4 regions of the Neptunomonas concharum genome follow, and region 4 is predicted to be linked to each of the others. Evidence: predicted binding sites of a transcription regulator. Region 4 holds the regulator's gene; each other region holds the start of a gene.

What was found. Region 4 encodes sigma-54, which starts transcription at its own class of promoters, with help from an activator protein. Its sites were predicted from a motif close to TGGCACNNNNNTTGCTNT; they were not measured.
Region 1: the regulator sigma-54 is predicted to act here: its motif matches at 1,716-1,733, upstream of glnA (glutamate--ammonia ligase).
Region 2: the regulator sigma-54 is predicted to act here: its motif matches at 1,903-1,920, upstream of F0U83_RS10980 (HyaD/HybD family hydrogenase maturation endopeptidase).
Region 3: the regulator sigma-54 is predicted to act here: its motif matches at 2,146-2,163, upstream of F0U83_RS10490 (ANTAR domain-containing response regulator).

Annotation. Positions count from the first base shown of each region.
Region 1 is NZ_CP043869.1:3,140,173-3,144,370, reverse strand. Features, by position in the region: gene typA (translational GTPase TypA) at 1-1,448, opposite strand, end outside; gene glnA (glutamate--ammonia ligase) at 1,816-3,222, shown strand; gene glnL (nitrogen regulation protein NR(II)) at 3,475-4,198, shown strand, end outside.
Region 2 is NZ_CP043869.1:2,330,398-2,334,595, forward strand. Features, by position in the region: gene F0U83_RS10965 (hydrogenase expression/formation protein) at 1-431, opposite strand, end outside; gene F0U83_RS10970 (thioredoxin domain-containing protein) at 455-889, opposite strand; gene F0U83_RS10975 (HypC/HybG/HupF family hydrogenase formation chaperone) at 914-1,234, opposite strand; gene F0U83_RS10980 (HyaD/HybD family hydrogenase maturation endopeptidase) at 1,236-1,868, opposite strand; gene F0U83_RS10985 (Lrp/AsnC family transcriptional regulator) at 2,039-2,491, opposite strand; gene F0U83_RS10990 (indolepyruvate ferredoxin oxidoreductase family protein) at 2,655-4,198, shown strand, end outside.
Region 3 is NZ_CP043869.1:2,230,742-2,234,939, forward strand. Features, by position in the region: gene F0U83_RS10480 (sensor domain-containing diguanylate cyclase) at 1-418, opposite strand, end outside; gene gltX (glutamate--tRNA ligase) at 555-2,042, opposite strand; gene F0U83_RS10490 (ANTAR domain-containing response regulator) at 2,196-2,780, shown strand; gene F0U83_RS10495 (CmpA/NrtA family ABC transporter substrate-binding protein) at 2,777-3,916, shown strand.
Region 4 is NZ_CP043869.1:2,626,362-2,630,559, forward strand. Features, by position in the region: gene lptB (LPS export ABC transporter ATP-binding protein) at 1-670, shown strand, start outside; gene F0U83_RS12420 (RNA polymerase factor sigma-54) at 708-2,273, shown strand; gene hpf (ribosome hibernation promoting factor) at 2,318-2,608, shown strand; gene ptsN (PTS IIA-like nitrogen regulatory protein PtsN) at 2,629-3,084, shown strand; gene rapZ (RNase adapter RapZ) at 3,099-3,956, shown strand; gene F0U83_RS12440 (HPr family phosphocarrier protein) at 3,983-4,198, shown strand, end outside.

The sequences.
Region 1 (4,198 bases), 510 kb from region 4:
CGGAAGACGACTTCACCTTCTTTAACAGGACCGTAGTGATCAAAGATTGACGTCATGATGCCGGTGCCGGATGTCATCGTCAGGAATTGGCTACGGAAGCCGATCAAGCCACGTGAAGGAATCAAGAAAGATAGACGAATACGACCCGTACCATCCACTTCCATGTTTGTCATATCACCTTTGCGCTTACCCAACTCTTCAATGATGCTGCCTTGATGTTGTTCTTCAACATCAATCATCACCATTTCGTAAGGCTCTTGAATTTCGCCATCAACCACTTTTTGAATAACTTCAGGACGCGATACACCCAGCTCGAACCCTTCACGGCGCATGGATTCAATCAATACCGATAAGTGAAGTTCGCCACGGCCTGAAACACGGAACTTCTCAGGAGAGTCGCCTTGTTCAACACGTAATGCTACGTTGTGGATTAGCTCACGGTCTAAGCGGTCTTTGATATTACGGCTGGTTACGAATTTGCCGTCTTGACCTGCAAAGGGTGAATCGTTTACTTGGAATGTCATCGAAACGGTAGGCTCGTCAACACTCAAAGCTGGCAAAGCTTCTACTTGTTCTGGATCACATAAGGTATCAGAGATGTTGAGTTCATCGATACCGGTTACACAAACAATATCACCAGCACGTGCTTCGGTAACATCAACACGCTCCAAGCCAAGATAGCCCATGATTTTTTGAATCTTACCGCTACGGACTTTACCTTCGCGATCGATGATTTTTACAGGGTTGTTTAACTTGGCGACACCGCGTTTTACTCGGCCAACACCGATAACGCCTACATAGCTGTTGTAATCCAGTGCAGAGATCTGCATCTGAAATGGACCTTCCATATCCACTTGTGGAGGGCTAACGTGTTCGATAATCGCTTCGAACAGCGGTGTCATATCGTCCGCAAGGTTGTCGTGTTCGGTACCTGCAATACCATTCAAGGCAGAAGCATAAATGATTGGAAAGTCGAGCTGTTCATCTGTAGCACCTAGTGAATCAAACAGGTCGAATACTTTATCAACAGCACCGTCTGGATTAGCGCCTGGACGGTCGACCTTGTTAACTACAACAATCGGGCGTAAGCCTTGGTCGAAAGCTTTCTGGGTTACAAAGCGAGTTTGTGGCATAGGGCCATCAACCGCATCAACCAGCAAGCAAACACAGTCAACCATCGATAAAACACGCTCTACTTCACCACCAAAGTCGGCGTGGCCTGGTGTGTCTACGATGTTGATGTGGTAGCCATTCCACTCAATGGCTGTGTTTTTCGCCAGAATGGTGATGCCGCGCTCTTTCTCCTGATCGTTGGAGTCCATAATGCGCTCAGCGCCTTCATCTCGACGCCCCAGAGTGCCTGATTGCTGCAGCAATTTGTCAACCAGTGTGGTTTTACCATGGTCAACGTGGGCAATAATGGCGATATTTCTCAGCTTCTCAATCACGTGGAAGTACCTTAAAGGAGTTTCATAAAGCGCGCATTATACACTCAATTGTTGCTGTTGATCTTAATTAATAATTAGGTTTATACGTCTTTTTTACACAAGCCATTTATTGTGGCTTGGAGTATGATGCTAATCGGGCAGCGCAGTGAGCTATGGAGCGGTGTTTTTGTTCCATAATGGTGCAACTTGCTGTGTTATGCTCTTTTTTGGTGCACGAAGAGTGATCAAAATGATGCGCTAGCGACCTAAAATCAAGCGTTTGTATATTGGCACGCTAGTTGCTTTAGAAGAATCAACCGGCTTCGGCCGATATTTTCAAGACCGGATTAAAACGCGTCTGGCAACGTCTAATTGTGGAGAGAGCCAAATGTCAGAGAAGACTCTGAAGTTAATTGAAGAAAATGATGTTAAGTGGGTTGATATGCGATTCACTGACACCAAAGGTAAAGAACAGCACGTTACCATCCCTGTTCATCAGATGGGCGACGACTTCTTTGAAGAAGGTAAAATGTTTGATGGTTCTTCTATTGCTGGTTGGAAGGGCATCAATGAGTCTGACATGATTTTGCTGCCAGATGACAGTGCATCTGTATTGGATCCTTTCTCTGAAGAGTCAACGGTTATCGTTCGCTGTGACATCGTTGAGCCTGCAACAGGACAGGGCTACGAGCGTGATCCACGTTCTGTTGCGCGTCGTGCAGAAGAGTATTTGAAGTCTACAGGTATTGCTGACACGGCAATGTTCGGTCCCGAGCCTGAGTTCTTCGTATTTGATGAAGTACACTTCCATTCTGATATGAGTGGTTGTGGTTACACCGTTTCTTCTGAAGAAGCTGCATGGTCTTCTAACAGCAAGTTTGAAGGCGGTAATACAGGTCACCGTCCACGTGTGAAGGGCGGTTACTTCCCAGTTCCTCCTGTCGATTCTCTACATGACCTGCGTGGCAACATGTGTAACGCCATGACAGCAATGGGCTTAGATGTTGAAGTTCATCACCATGAAGTAGCAACCGCTGGTCAGTGTGAAATCGGTGCAGGTGCTAACACGCTAGTTAAAAAAGCTGACGAAGTTCAGGTTTTAAAATACTGCGTACACAACGTTGCACATGCTTACGGCAAAACAGCGACATTCATGCCTAAGCCAATCGTAGGCGACAACGGTTCTGGTATGCACGTTCACCAATCTTTGTCTAAAGATGGTGTAAACCTGTTTGCTGGTGATGCTTATGCAGGTATGAGCGAAATGGCTCTGTATTACATTGGCGGTATCATCAAGCACGCTAAAGCGTTGAATGCTATCACCAACCCAGGTACTAACTCTTACAAGCGTTTGGTTCCTCACTTTGAAGCACCTGTTATGCTGGCATACTCTGCTCGTAACCGTTCTGCTTCTATTCGTATTCCATACGTTACTAACCCTAAAGCACGTCGTATTGAGACGCGCTTCCCTGATCCAATCGCTAACCCGTACCTGTGCTTTGCTGCATTGATGATGGCGGGTCTGGACGGTATCCAGAATAAGATCCACCCAGGCGATGCTGCAGATAAAGATCTATACGACTTGCCTGCTGAAGAAGCAGCTGAGATTCCACAAGTTGCTGGATCTTTGGAAGAAGCATTGGCAGCTCTGGATTCTGACCGTGAGTTCTTGACAAAAGGCGGCGTGTTCACTGATGACATGATCGATGCTTATATTGCTCTGAAACAAGAAGAAGCAGATAAGATCAACCAGACAACTCACCCGCTTGAGTATGACCTGTACTACTCTGTATAAGTCAGTTGCTTAGTTAATAAAAAGCCTCCTTCGGGAGGTTTTTTTTTTGCCTGTATTTATTACAGGCGACATTACGATGCACGTGTTTTTCTGTTGTGCACTATAATGGTGCAATAAGTTCTTCACTTCGTTGCAGGGTTTAGGGATAAACATGGGGAAGTATCGATTTGACGCGAATATTGGTGTGTTGCCCTAGTTTGGGAAGTTGGCTCAATTTTTGCTGCTTTAAGCTATGTAATGGATGGTGCGCGGATGCTTAGAAAACAAACACATAAACAGATACTTGAGAACCTCTCTACCAGTGTCATCTTACTCGATGATCAGTTATGTATTGAGTACATGAACCCGGCTGCTGAGATGCTCTTGGCGGCCACATCGAAGCGCCTGAGTAGTGTTGGGGTGGAGCAGTGGTTAACTCAGGATGCTTCGGAGATAGAAGTACTAAAAGCGTCTGTTTATTCAGGGCACTCCTATACCCGCCGCGAGGCTAAATTGATCTCAATGAGCGGGGATGAGCTAACAGTTGATTACAGTGTTAATCCTATCCCGTGGGATAGAAGTAGTACTTTGCTGATCGAAATTCAGGCAAGGGACCGTTTGTTAAGGATTGAGCGGGAGGAGGAGCTGTTATCACATCATGCTACGACACGTAATTTAGTTCGCGGTATGGCACATGAGATTAAAAACCCCTTAGGTGGAATTCGTGGTGCAGCGCAACTGTTGGAGCGTGAGTTGGCTGATGTCTCACTTCATGAGTACACCCAAATCATTATCGAAGAAGCTGATCGCTTACGGAATTTAGTGGATAGATTGTTGGGCCCGCGACAGCTACCTAATATGACGAATGTCAATATCCATGCTGTACTTGAACGGGTTTGTTCATTAGTTTCAGCTGAGTCGGCAGGAGAAATTGAGTTAAAGAGGGACTACGATCCGAGTATTCCTGAGTTTATGGGAGATTCTGAGCAGTTAATAC
Region 2 (4,198 bases), 300 kb from region 4:
GGAATATCAGCAACTTCAAGGGTATCCTTTATCAGTTCCCCTGCTGAATCAAATTGTCGTAAGCGCCACACACCCGCTAAAACGGTCTCTTGAATCTGAGTTTTTTCGCCACTTGAACCTAGAATCACAGCAGAAACCTCCCCCTCTCCCAATATTTGATTGAGGGTGATTAAATCTACTGGGGGAATTGCCTCTAAGCTGTGCTCAATACTTGGCTGGCCCACCTGATAGTGGTTTAAGTCATCTTGAAGCAACTCCAGCAGCGCAATCGTATGCGGGCATGTTTCAAGTTCTTCTGGCTCTGGCAAAATAGGCATATGGTAGCTAGCCATATCGTTTGGCATCGGCATGTAATCCAACACTAGATCATCTTTATCTTGCTGGCTGCCGGGGCCGATCGGCATATTAAAAAGCGGAATTTCCCGATTCATTACCTGCACTCCTACAATCAGATTTAATGGCCGCAAACAGCGGATGAGGATGAAGCCACCACAGGTATACCGATGCCTGGATCACGACGCGCTTCCAACGACAAAATTCGAGGAATATCCGTGCAATAGTCGTCCCAGTTTTGGATTTTTGTGAGAGTACTCAGATAGCGCCCCTCTTTTAAAAACACCAAAGCGGGCCACACTGAAAAGTTATATCGTCCCTGAAGCTCTTTTTCGCTACCACGATCAATCACAGCGGGCGTTAGTTGCGGAAACTGCTTAACGATTTCGGGCAAGATAACCGCCACATCCAAAGATTCAGGAAAGCGGGTCGCATCCTCAGTAAAAAATAAAATGCTATAAGGGTGCTTCTTGATAAAGGGTTCAAAGCTTGCCGTATCCAAAAGCGGGTAGGCCAACTCATCAATTAATCGGCTGATTAAGGGTGCATGTTTCATAGCGATGCTCTTGTTGTAATTAATTTAATCAACGCTTGATTCGAGTGATGCCTTTAGGTGGTCAGGTAATTTAGGTTCTCTATTCACCAAATCAGCAAATAGCAGATCCAGATCCGTAGCCTCTCCTCGCATAACCGATTCTACGGCTAATAGCGCCTGCTGAACCTGCTTAGCTCGTTCTGATGAGATCACCTCTCGGGCAGCACCTAAAAAAACCAAAACCCACTGTCCTACTGGCTGACCACCTACAAGGGAAAGATCTATCTGATGCTGAACACCCTGGATTTCACACAACGCAGTACTACCCTGACAACTAACAACCTGCATCGGTATACCAAGACACATATCAGTTATCCTGCTCTGTATGTGCAAGCACTCTAGGGTCACCTACACGACAAGCCTCAACCTCAGAAGGTCTCCCCTGCTCATACTCAGCAAGTGTCAACTCTAAAGGCGCTAAGGCTTCAGCTGTGTGAAGACCTGCTTGCACATCGCTCAGTGGCTTAACGCCCTTGTCGGACAGAAAATCCAGAGCAATTGAGAGCGCAGGATCAATCTGCTGTCGAACAACATCCCTTAAGCTTCCCCCAAAGTCCTCCAACTCCACAGGCTGGCAGCCAATTAGCAGTAACGTTTGCGGATAACTGCCAGTAAATTCCGCCATGGCAAGCACTTCTTGAAAGCCGGTTTGATGAAGGCTCATCTGTTTAGCACCCATGAATTTAGGCACCTCATCATCACGGACAATCTTCAATGTGCCAGGCTCAAGACCATAATCCACAGCATCGAAGACAATAAGCATATCGGCCCACTGGACATGCTGAACAAGATAAATACCTTGAGTGCCGCCATCCATCAGACGAACATTGGGGGGGAAATGGTAACGTTGATTTAATGCCTCAACACACCGTACACCGAAGCCTTCATCGGCCCATAGGATATTACCGATCCCAAGGATCAGTACTTTCAGATCAGACATACCTTACCAAGCGTTATTATTGTTTAGCAGGATAGGTACAAGAGTTGTGCCAAGTTAGACGTTTTCACGCAGACTGCTGTAATCACAGGCGCTACAGTATTGTTTACTGTTTCTACAGCGCCCCAAAATAAAACCAACTAATCACTTTTAAAAAATAATGAAAATAAACTTTACACCTTCAAAGCGGTTTCACTCTTAATTTCACGCAATGCAAAATTAGAATGTACTTGGGAAATCCCTTCAAGTGGAAACACCTTTTCATTAAGGAAGCGATCATAGGCTTTAATATCCGACACCATCACACGTAGCACAAAGTCTGCATTACCCGTTACGGCGTAGCACTGCAACACTTCAGAGCAATCCTTCATAGCCGACTCAAAAGCAAGCGTATGCTCTGTCGAATGTCGCAACAACGACACCATGACCAATACACAAAGCCCCTGCTGTACGGCATCAGGATCTATTAACGCTGTATATTTACGTATGATCCCCTGATCTTCTAAAGCCTTAACCCGACGCCAACAAGCCGCTGTAGACAACCCCACATCATCCGCCAACTGTTGATTACTTATTCGACCATCAGCCTGTAAACAATTTAGTATCTTACGATCAAAAGCATCCATGATTCACCAATCGTTATATTTATTGAATTAATTTTTATTATATACGCAAATATATGAAAGATTATTTCAAAAGAGATATTTTTTACACCTCAAATAGCAAGCACCTTTCTCCCAAAAAAATCTACACTGGTTTAAAACAATCCATAATAAAGTAGCCCTCACTATGACAAGTTCTGACGTAAAGACTGATACATCCGTACCAACGGCGGATGACGCTGTCCAGCTGGATGATTACCAACTTAGCGACCGCTATACCCGAACTGAAGGTCGTGTCTTTCTAACTGGCACCCAAGCACTCGTACGTATTCCGCTGGTTCAGGCACAACTGGACAAAAAGAACGGACTCAATACCGGCGGCTTTATTAGCGGTTATCGCGGCTCTCCCTTAGGTGGATATGATCAGGCACTCTGGGGAGCTAAAAAGCTACTCGATCAGAACAATGTTGAATTTATCCCGGCGATCAACGAAGACTTAGCCGCAACATTGGTGCTGGGCACACAACAAGTTGAAACCGATCCAGACAAAACAGTCGATGGCGTTTTCTCTATTTGGTATGGCAAGGGCCCAGGTGTGGATCGTGCCGGTGATGCTTTAAAACATGGCAATACCTACGGCAGCTCTCCTCACGGCGGTGTACTGGTAGTCGCTGGTGATGATCACGGGTGTGTATCATCATCAATGCCTCATCAATCTGATGTCGCTTTTATGGCGTGGTTCATGCCGACTATCAACCCCACCAGCCTTGATGAGTACGAAGAGTTTGGCCTTTGGGGTTATGCCCTTTCCCGCTATTCAGGCATGTGGGTTGGCTTTAAAGCAATTTCTGAAACAGTAGAAAGTGCCTCCAGTGTCGAACTAAAACCACTGCCGGAATTTAAAACACCAGATGATTTCACACCACCCCCAGAAGGGCTTCATTACCGCTGGCCAGACCTTCCAGGGCCCCAGCTGGAAACCCGTATTGAGCATAAATTAGCAGCGGTCCAAGCCTTTGCTCGCGCTAACCCTATCGATAAAAAAATACTCAGTGCCGCTAACCCCGTGTTTGGTATTGTTTCAACAGGTAAAGCTCACCAAGACTTAATGGAAGCGCTCGACCTTCTCGGGTTAACAGAGATGCGTCTGCAATCATTAGGGATCGAGATCTTCAAAATCGGTATGGTCTGGCCGCTGGAGCGCAAAGGCATACTCGATTTTATCCATGGCAAGCAGGAGATCCTTGTCATTGAAGAGAAGCGAGGCATCATTGAAAGTCAGATCAAAGAAGCGATGTCGGAACCGGATCGCCCCGGTGAAGTGTTGATTACAGGTAAGCAGGATGAAAACGGGCAACCGCTTATTCCTTATGTGGGTGAGTTAAGCCCGTCCCTGCTGGCACCCTACCTGGCAGCACGCTTGTCACGTCTATTTGATCTTAACTTTGATGCCGAGCTGGCGCAGATTAAGGATTCCGGTGTAACGGTTTCCGACCCTGGCGGTGTACGCCGGATTCCTTATTTCTGTTCTGGTTGTCCGCATAACAGTTCAACCAAAGTCCCCGAAGGCAGTAAAGCACTGGCCGGTATCGGCTGTCACTTTATGGCCTCATGGATGGGCCGCAACACCGAATCCCTCATTCAAATGGGCGGCGAAGGGGTGAACTGGGCTAGTAAATCTCGCTTTACTGGCAAAGGCCATATCTTCCAAAATTTGGGCGAAGGTACTTA
Region 3 (4,198 bases), 400 kb from region 4:
CAAAGCGTTTCATGCTGGTTTCAAGGCTTTTTTCCAGCTCTTTTTTCTCGGTGATTTCAATGCTGGTACTCAGGACGCGCACCACCTCCCCATTTCGGCTAACCAGAGGTGAGTAGTTAAAGCGCCACCAACGAGGTCGGCCATGCCGCTCTATGACGATTTCATTTTCGATAGATTTCTGGTCTTTTACACAGGTAATCAGTGCTTCTTTCACATCTTTAACGATATACCGTGGTATGACTGCATTAACGTCATGCCCAATAAGAGAGGAGACCTCGCTATCAACAATTTGCTGAAAGAGTGTATTGCCGCTGACAAAGTTGAATTTGCCGTTTTTCGCTCTCTCCCAAATAGACACCGGTGTGCCTATCGCTTCTATTTGGCTTGCCAGCTCAGAATGTGTACCACTAAGAAACATGCATATACCACGTAATAAAGAGTTCAGTTTTGTTTGATTCTAGTTCACAAACGAGAACACGGCAGAATTTATGTATCAATTAAACAACAAAACCTGCGCTTGCACAGGTTTTGTATTCAAGCGTCGTACGATTGGGCTAAAGCGTCAGCTCTTTAAACTCTTTTTCCCAACGTTTAGCTTCTTTCTTGGATGGGCCACCCAGCAGATTAACCGCATGGCGCAATCTGGCACGGCTCATATCTGGCCCTAATATCGACATTGAGTCCATCACCGATACGGTCTGATTGGTGCCTGCAATAGCGATAAACAGCGGGAACAAAAAGTCACGTAGCTTGTAGCCCATCTGTTCTGACAGTTGCTTTAGTTGTGCAAATAAGTGGTCTTTATCCCAGTTATTTTCGGTGTCCAAAAACCAGACACTGAACTGCAAGATACGCTTGGCATCTTCTAGGGTGACACTTTTGTGCTCAAAGTCTGATTCTTTAATCGGCAACATCCCTGATAAAAAGAATCCCGCCAAAGGCGCAACATCGGAGAATTTCTCAACACGCTGTTGAATGAGCGGCACGATCTGCATCAGGTATTCGGGGTTAAGCGCCCACTCTTGGAATTTGGCCGCAAACTGCTCATGGGTTAAGTTTTCACGCAGCCACAAGCCATTGAGCCAGCTCAGTTTTTCCTGATCAAACACAGGCCCACCCAGTGATACACGCTGTATATCAAAGTTGGCGAACATCTCGTCACGGCTGAATTTTTCGCTTTCATCAGGCATCGACCAACCCATGCGACCCAAATAGTTAAGCAGCGCTTCTGCCATGTAACCCATACGCTGGTAGTAAAGAATGCTGGTTGGGTTCTTACGTTTGGATAGTTTAGATTTATCGGGGTTACGCAATAGCGGCATATGGCACAGCGTTGGCATATCCCAGCCGAAGTATTGATACAGTAGTTTGTGCTTGGGTGCGGAGTTGATCCACTCTTCACCACGAATAACATGTGTGATCTCCATGAGGTGATCATCCACGACGTTGGCTAAGTGGTAAGTTGGCATACCGTCGGATTTCAGCAGGATCTGCGCATCGACCATACCCCACTCCAGCTCGATAGGCCCACGTAGTAAATCATCCACCACGCATACACCTTCACCTTCTGGGACAACCATACGAATAACATAAGGCGCACCGGCAGCTTTTCGCTTTTCTACCTCTTCTGGGGGCAGCGCCAAATCACTCTGTTTTAGTGCTGTATGGCCGCCCGCTGCACGACGAGCTTCACGTAGCTCATCTAACTCTTCAGAGGTGCGATAACAATGAAATGCGAAGCCTTTCTCGACCAGTTCATGAGCGTACTGGGCATACATATCTTTGCGCTCACTTTGGCGATAAGGGCCATGAGGGCCACCGACATCGGGGCCTTCATCCCACTCAAGGCCTAACCAACGGAGTGAGTCGAGGATCTTTTGTTCAGATTCTGACGTACTACGCGTCTGGTCGGTATCCTCGATACGCAAGATAAACTGCCCGCCATGTTGGCGCGCAAAGGCCAGATTGAAAAGTGCAATATAGGCGGTGCCTACATGCGGATCGCCGGTTGGTGAAGGCGCAACGCGAGTACGTACTGTCATTATGTTCCTGCCAAAGCTTACGTATGAACGAAATTAAACAGCCATTATACCTTTAGAGGTATAGCACCGCTATTGAACATGGAAGTTTAGCTCACCAATAAATTGGCTCAAGCTTTGCATAACTAAGATTTTACTTATGCACGAGAAGCTCAATTGAAAATACATGTCTCCGTTCTCGTTATTGATGAAGACGCATCCAGAGCAACTTTGCTTGAACAAGCGCTGATAGACCAAGGATATCAGGTGCTTGCTCGTATCGACTCAACTGACCAACTTGCCGAACATGTTGAGCAACTAAAGCCAGATATGATCATCATAGACCTCGAATCGCCTGACAGAGATGTTCTAGAAAATATGGCATTGTTAAATCAACACTCGCCTCGTCCGGTGGTTATGTTTGCTGAAAAAGGTGACCAAACCACTATAGAAAAAGCGATCCGGTCGGGGGTTAGTGCTTATGTCGTTGATGGCCTCGAAGCCCATCGAATTCGCGCGATATTAGATGTTGCCACGGCTAGATTCAGAGAGTTTCAGACGTTGAAACAAGAGCTTAGCGATGCCCGCTCTGAACTGGAAGATCGAAAAGTCGTTGAGAAAGCCAAAGGGTTGATCATGAAACACAATAACTGTTCTGAAGATCACGCCTTCAAAGCGATGCGCAAAATGGCAATGGATCAACAAAAGCCGATGTACGAAATCGCCCGCAATATTATTTCTGTGTTGGAGTTAATGTCATGACGACCCCATTTTCAAGCGTTCATCTTCCACTGACATTTCCCATGGCAGAAAAGCCTATGCTCAAAATCGGTTTCATCCCTTTGCTGGACTGCATCCCTTTGGTTATTGCCAAAGAGCTCGCTTTCTTTGCTGAAGCAGGTTTGGATGTCAGCCTTTCTAGAGAGGCTTCTTGGGCAAGCATAAGAGATAAAGTAAAGTTCGGCCTATTAGATGCCGCTCAAATGCCCGCAGGTATCGTGCTTGCCAGTGGTATGGGTCTAGGCGCATCACAGCCTATGGTAACCGCTATAGGTTTAGGGCAAAACGGCAATGCCATTACCGCATCTAACCCACTCTATGATGCGCTTAACCCCCAAAATCTATCGATGAATAGTGAATCGGCCGCTACGGCTCTGAAGTCATACTTAAAAACATCCGACTCAGAACTGACCATAGCATCCGTTCATACCTACTCAACTCATCACTTTTTACTGAGAGATTGGTTAAACCACTACAATATTGATCCAGAGAACAAGATCCGGCAGATCGTCGTTCCGCCACCGCAAATGGTTGATGCAATGGAACGGGGGATGATTGATCTCTTCTGTGCCGGGGAGCCTTGGAACAGCATAGCTCAAATTCACCAAGTCGGGCATAAACTATTGAGCGGCCACCAAATTTGGGAGAATGCACCCGATAAGGTTCTCGGTGTTACCAAAGAATGGCATAACCATCATCCATACACACATCAGCGGCTTATTTCAGCCATTCTTAAAGCGTGTTTATGGTTGGATGATGAGAAAAACAAACGCTTAGGTTTTCAGCTACTCCATGACAGCCATTATATGGATATTGATTTAGGGAATATAAACCTGATGCTTGGAAAGCACCGCTTCAGCCCTCCATCTGCAACATTCCCGTGGCTGTCTCAAGCCAGTTGGTTCACGCGACATATTCGTAACTTACACCAGCTACCCGATACTGAGACCTCAGCGGGAAACACCTATCTAACAGGCGTCTATCGTAAGGTAGCAGAGCTAATGAAACTGAATACTCCGTCAGCAGATGCTAAAGCAGAAGGCATCCATTCGGAATCATGGGTAATAAACGGCACTCAGGAACCTATCGAAATGCCGCCTGATATGCGCTTTCGCTAGCACTATTTTTGTGCAACGCACCAAAAAAGGCGCATTCAAGCGTCTTTTTTTATCCTTAATATTCACTACAAACGCGCTAAGCCCTTTTAAAATCCAGTCTTTACCGGGTTGGCACACTACCTGCTTATCCAAACTATCACTACAAATTGTTTTTCAGGCAAAGGCGCCATCAGTCGAGATCTCACCCTCTCGAGCTGGGCGCCTTTCTTTTTTTATATCTGGGAGGACTTCCTATGTCCAAAAATACATTAAATACACTGATTGGCCGCCGTAGCTTAATAC
Region 4 (4,198 bases):
TCGCGATGTCTCCTTAGAAGTAAATAGCGGGGAAATTGTAGGGTTGCTGGGTCCAAATGGAGCTGGAAAAACAACCTGTTTTTATATGATTGTAGGCTTAATTCAAGCCAATGATGGAGCCATCCGCATTGGCGATGATGACGTAACCCGTGATCCTATGCACCTTCGTGCAAGGAAAGGGATTGGCTACCTGCCACAAGAAGCGTCTATTTTTCGAAAGCTAAGCGTCAAGGATAACCTGATGGGTATTCTAGAGATGCGAAAAGAGCTGACGCCCTCCCAAAGGGAAACGAAACTCGAAACCTTACTTGAAGAATTCCATATCTCTCATTTGCGAGAAAGCCTAGGTATGAGCTTATCCGGCGGTGAGCGCCGAAGAGTGGAAATCGCACGAGCTCTAGCTTCTGAACCCTCCTTCATTTTGTTAGATGAACCCTTTGCGGGCGTAGATCCAATCTCAGTAAATGATATCAAACAGACTATAAAGCACCTACAATCTAAAGGCATAGGCATATTAATCACAGACCATAATGTTAGAGAAACACTCGATATTTGTGAAAAAGCCTATATTGTAAGTGAAGGGGTAATTTTAGCCCAAGGCACTCCCGCAGAGATACTCGCCAACGATCAGGTGAAAGCGGCCTATTTGGGTGATACCTTCAAACTTTGAGTAGATTGATACCGCTTAGGAGTATTGTTGTAATTTTATGAAGCAGTCATTACAACTTAAAATGGGTCAGCACCTAACAATGCCCCCTCAATTGCAGCAGGCTATTCGCTTACTGCAATTATCGACGCTTGATCTCCAGCAAGAGATCCAAGAAGCGCTCGACAGCAACCCTATGCTTGAGACATCAGAAGAAGCGGATGAGCTTCATGAACAAAGCCAGCCAGAACAGGCGGATAACGCCACTCAATCAGCTGAGCCCGAAACAACCTCTTCGAAAGAGCATACTGATAGCGCTTATGAGGAACCTAGCAACAGCCAAAACGATTCACTTGATGAGTATCAAGAGACAGAAGACTCTTTTGACGATCAGTGGAATGATCGCATCCCAGAAGAGCTTGCTACGGACTCATCATGGGATGATACCTTTCAAGCATCTACCAATTCTGGCAGCACAACCCATAGGGATGAAGACTTGCCCTTTGAGTCCAATGATAGTGCAGAAGAAACCCTTCAGGACCACTTGCTCTGGCAGCTTAATCTTACGCCAATGAGCCCTACGGATCAGATGATCGCCGAGGCGATTATTGACGGTATCGATACCGAAGGCTATCTACGTATTTCATTAGATGAGCTGCTTGAGCATTTCGTCCAAGAAGAATCTGAACTTTTTCAGGATGCTGAATTGGATGAGCTTGAGGCTGTACTGCACCGCATTCAGCAATTTGATCCGCCAGGTGTTGCAGCACGCGATTTAGGTGAGTGCCTGAGCATACAGCTACAGCAATTACCTCCTGACACGCCCCTTTTGAAGCAATCAGTGATGCTTTGTCGCCAATATATACACCTGCTAGGTAGCCGAGACTATAAGCAGTTGATGCGTAAACTGAGGCTAAAAGAGCCGCAACTTCAAGCCATCATTACGCTGATTCAATCGTTAAATCCGCATCCAGGATCTTTTATATCGAACAGTAAAGCCGAGTATGTCATTCCAGATGTATATGTAGAGAAAATTCGTGGTGTATGGACTGTACGACTTAACTCGGAAGCCTCACCTAACTTACAGATAAACACCCGTTATGCAGACCTCATCAGGCGAGCAGACAACAGTGCAGACAATACCTACCTCAAGAGTCATCTGCAGGAAGCTCGCTGGTTTATCAAAAGTTTACAAAGCCGTAATGAAACTTTGTTGAAGGTTTCAAGCCAAATCATTGAAAGACAGTCTGACTTTCTAGACTTCGGCCCAGAAGCGATGAAACCCATGGTTTTACATGACATCGCGGAGGCGGTAGAGATGCATGAATCTACGATATCTCGTGTAACCACTCAAAAATATATGCATACACCTAGAGGGATTTTTGAGCTTAAGTACTTCTTCTCCAGCCACGTTAGCACAAGTGACGGAGGGGCTGCGTCATCCACAGCCATACGCGCAGTCATCAAAAAACTGATAGCCGCTGAAAATCCAACTAAACCTTTAAGTGATAATAAAATAGCCCAACTATTAGATGAAGAAGGTATACAGGTCGCACGGCGAACCATCGCCAAATACCGGGAAGCAATGGGAATTGCGCCTTCAAATGAGAGAAAGCGTCTGATTTAATGAACACACTACGACATACCTGTCGTGTCAAAAGGAGACTTAATATGCAAATCAATATCACTGGCCACCATGTAGAACTGACAGAAGCTTTATCTGAATACGTACACACTAAATTTGAAAAGCTGGAACGCCACTTTGATAACATCACAAACGTTCAAGTGACACTAAGTGTAGATAAATTACGTCAAAAAGCTGAAGCCGATATGCATATTGCAGGTGGGGAAGTATTTGCCACCAGTGAACACGAAGATATGTATGCTGCTATCGACGGTCTCACTGACAAACTCGATCGCCAGATCATCAAGCACAAAGAAAAACTGAAAAGTCACAAATAACCATTAGATTTATAGCACACATGTCCATTATATCTTTGCTATCACCCGAACGAACGCTTCAACATATTGAAGGCGGCAGTAAAAAGCGCATTCTGGAGTTTGTAAGTAACATCATTGCAGAATCAAACGGCAGTATTGTCGCAGAAGATTTATTTAGTGGATTGATAAGCAGAGAAAGGCTGGGCAGCACCGGCATTGGCGAAGGTGTGGCGATCCCACATTGCCGCCTTGCCGGTATTACCGAAGCGATCGGTGCGCTGATCCATTTATCTGAACCCATTGATTTTGATGCGATAGACAATCGCCCCGTAGACCTACTCTTCTTTTTGCTTGTTCCTGAAGAAGCCTGTGAAGAACATCTAAATATTTTAGGGAAACTCGCTGAGTCCTTTAGTCAAGAAGCGATTAGAGAACAACTAAGAAAAGCTGACTCCAATACTCATCTGTTGCAAGTGGCTTCAGAAGTTTTTAACTAAACAGCAGAGTAACAATGAAACTCATCATTATCAGTGGCCGCTCAGGTTCAGGTAAAAGTACAGCCCTTCAGGCACTGGAAGATGTCGGATATTATTGTATCGACAACTTACCTGCCATGCTGATGCCCGATTTAGTCACTCACATGCTAAATGATGATGCGCAGCTCAATAAAATTGCGGTCTGCATTGATGCACGCAACCTGTCCAGCAATCTGGAAAAGGTGCCGCAGATGTGGACATATTTTCGCCAATATCCAGAAATTTCCGTAGAGCTTGTCTACCTAGACGCCTCATACGAAACACTGCTGCAACGTTATAGTTCCACGCGGCGCAGACACCCCATGGCAGAAAGAGTCAGTAATCTTCCTGATGCGATAGAATATGAAAGGAAGTTACTAGAACCTATTACGGACCTTGCTAATATCAGGATAGATACTACCCGTTTATCTATCTATGAACTGAGAGACGCCATTAAGCTACGCGTTGCGGACCGTGCGGAGCAATCACTCTCTCTGCAATTTGAGTCGTTTGGTTTTAAACATGGCGTCCCATTGGATGCAGACATTGTATTTGATATGCGGGTTCTGCCAAACCCTTACTGGGTGACTGAATTAAGACAGTACACAGGGCTAGACCAACCTGTCCAAACATTTCTCAGTGCTGCACCTGAAGTCACCGAGATGATCCATGACATCCAACACTACATTGAAAAGTGGTTACCTCACTTTATCAAGAATAACCGTAGTTATATGACGGTCGGTATAGGATGCACAGGTGGTCATCACCGCTCTGTTTATGTTTCAGAGCAACTAGCTAGTTATTTCAAAGAACATATGGATAATGTCAATGTACGTCATAGAGAGTTACATTGAGCTAAGACCAAGAAGCGGATATAGCAATGCTTGAAAAGAAGATAACGATTATTAATAAACTGGGGTTGCATGCCAGAGCAGCAGCCAAGTTAATTGGCACAACCAGCCGCTTTTCAGCTGACATCCGTCTCGAAAAAGATGGCCGCGAAGTCGATGGTAAGAGTATTATGTCAGTTATGATGCTTGCCGCTAGCAAAGGGACAGAACTTACCATCAAAACTGATGGTGAAGACCAAACAGAA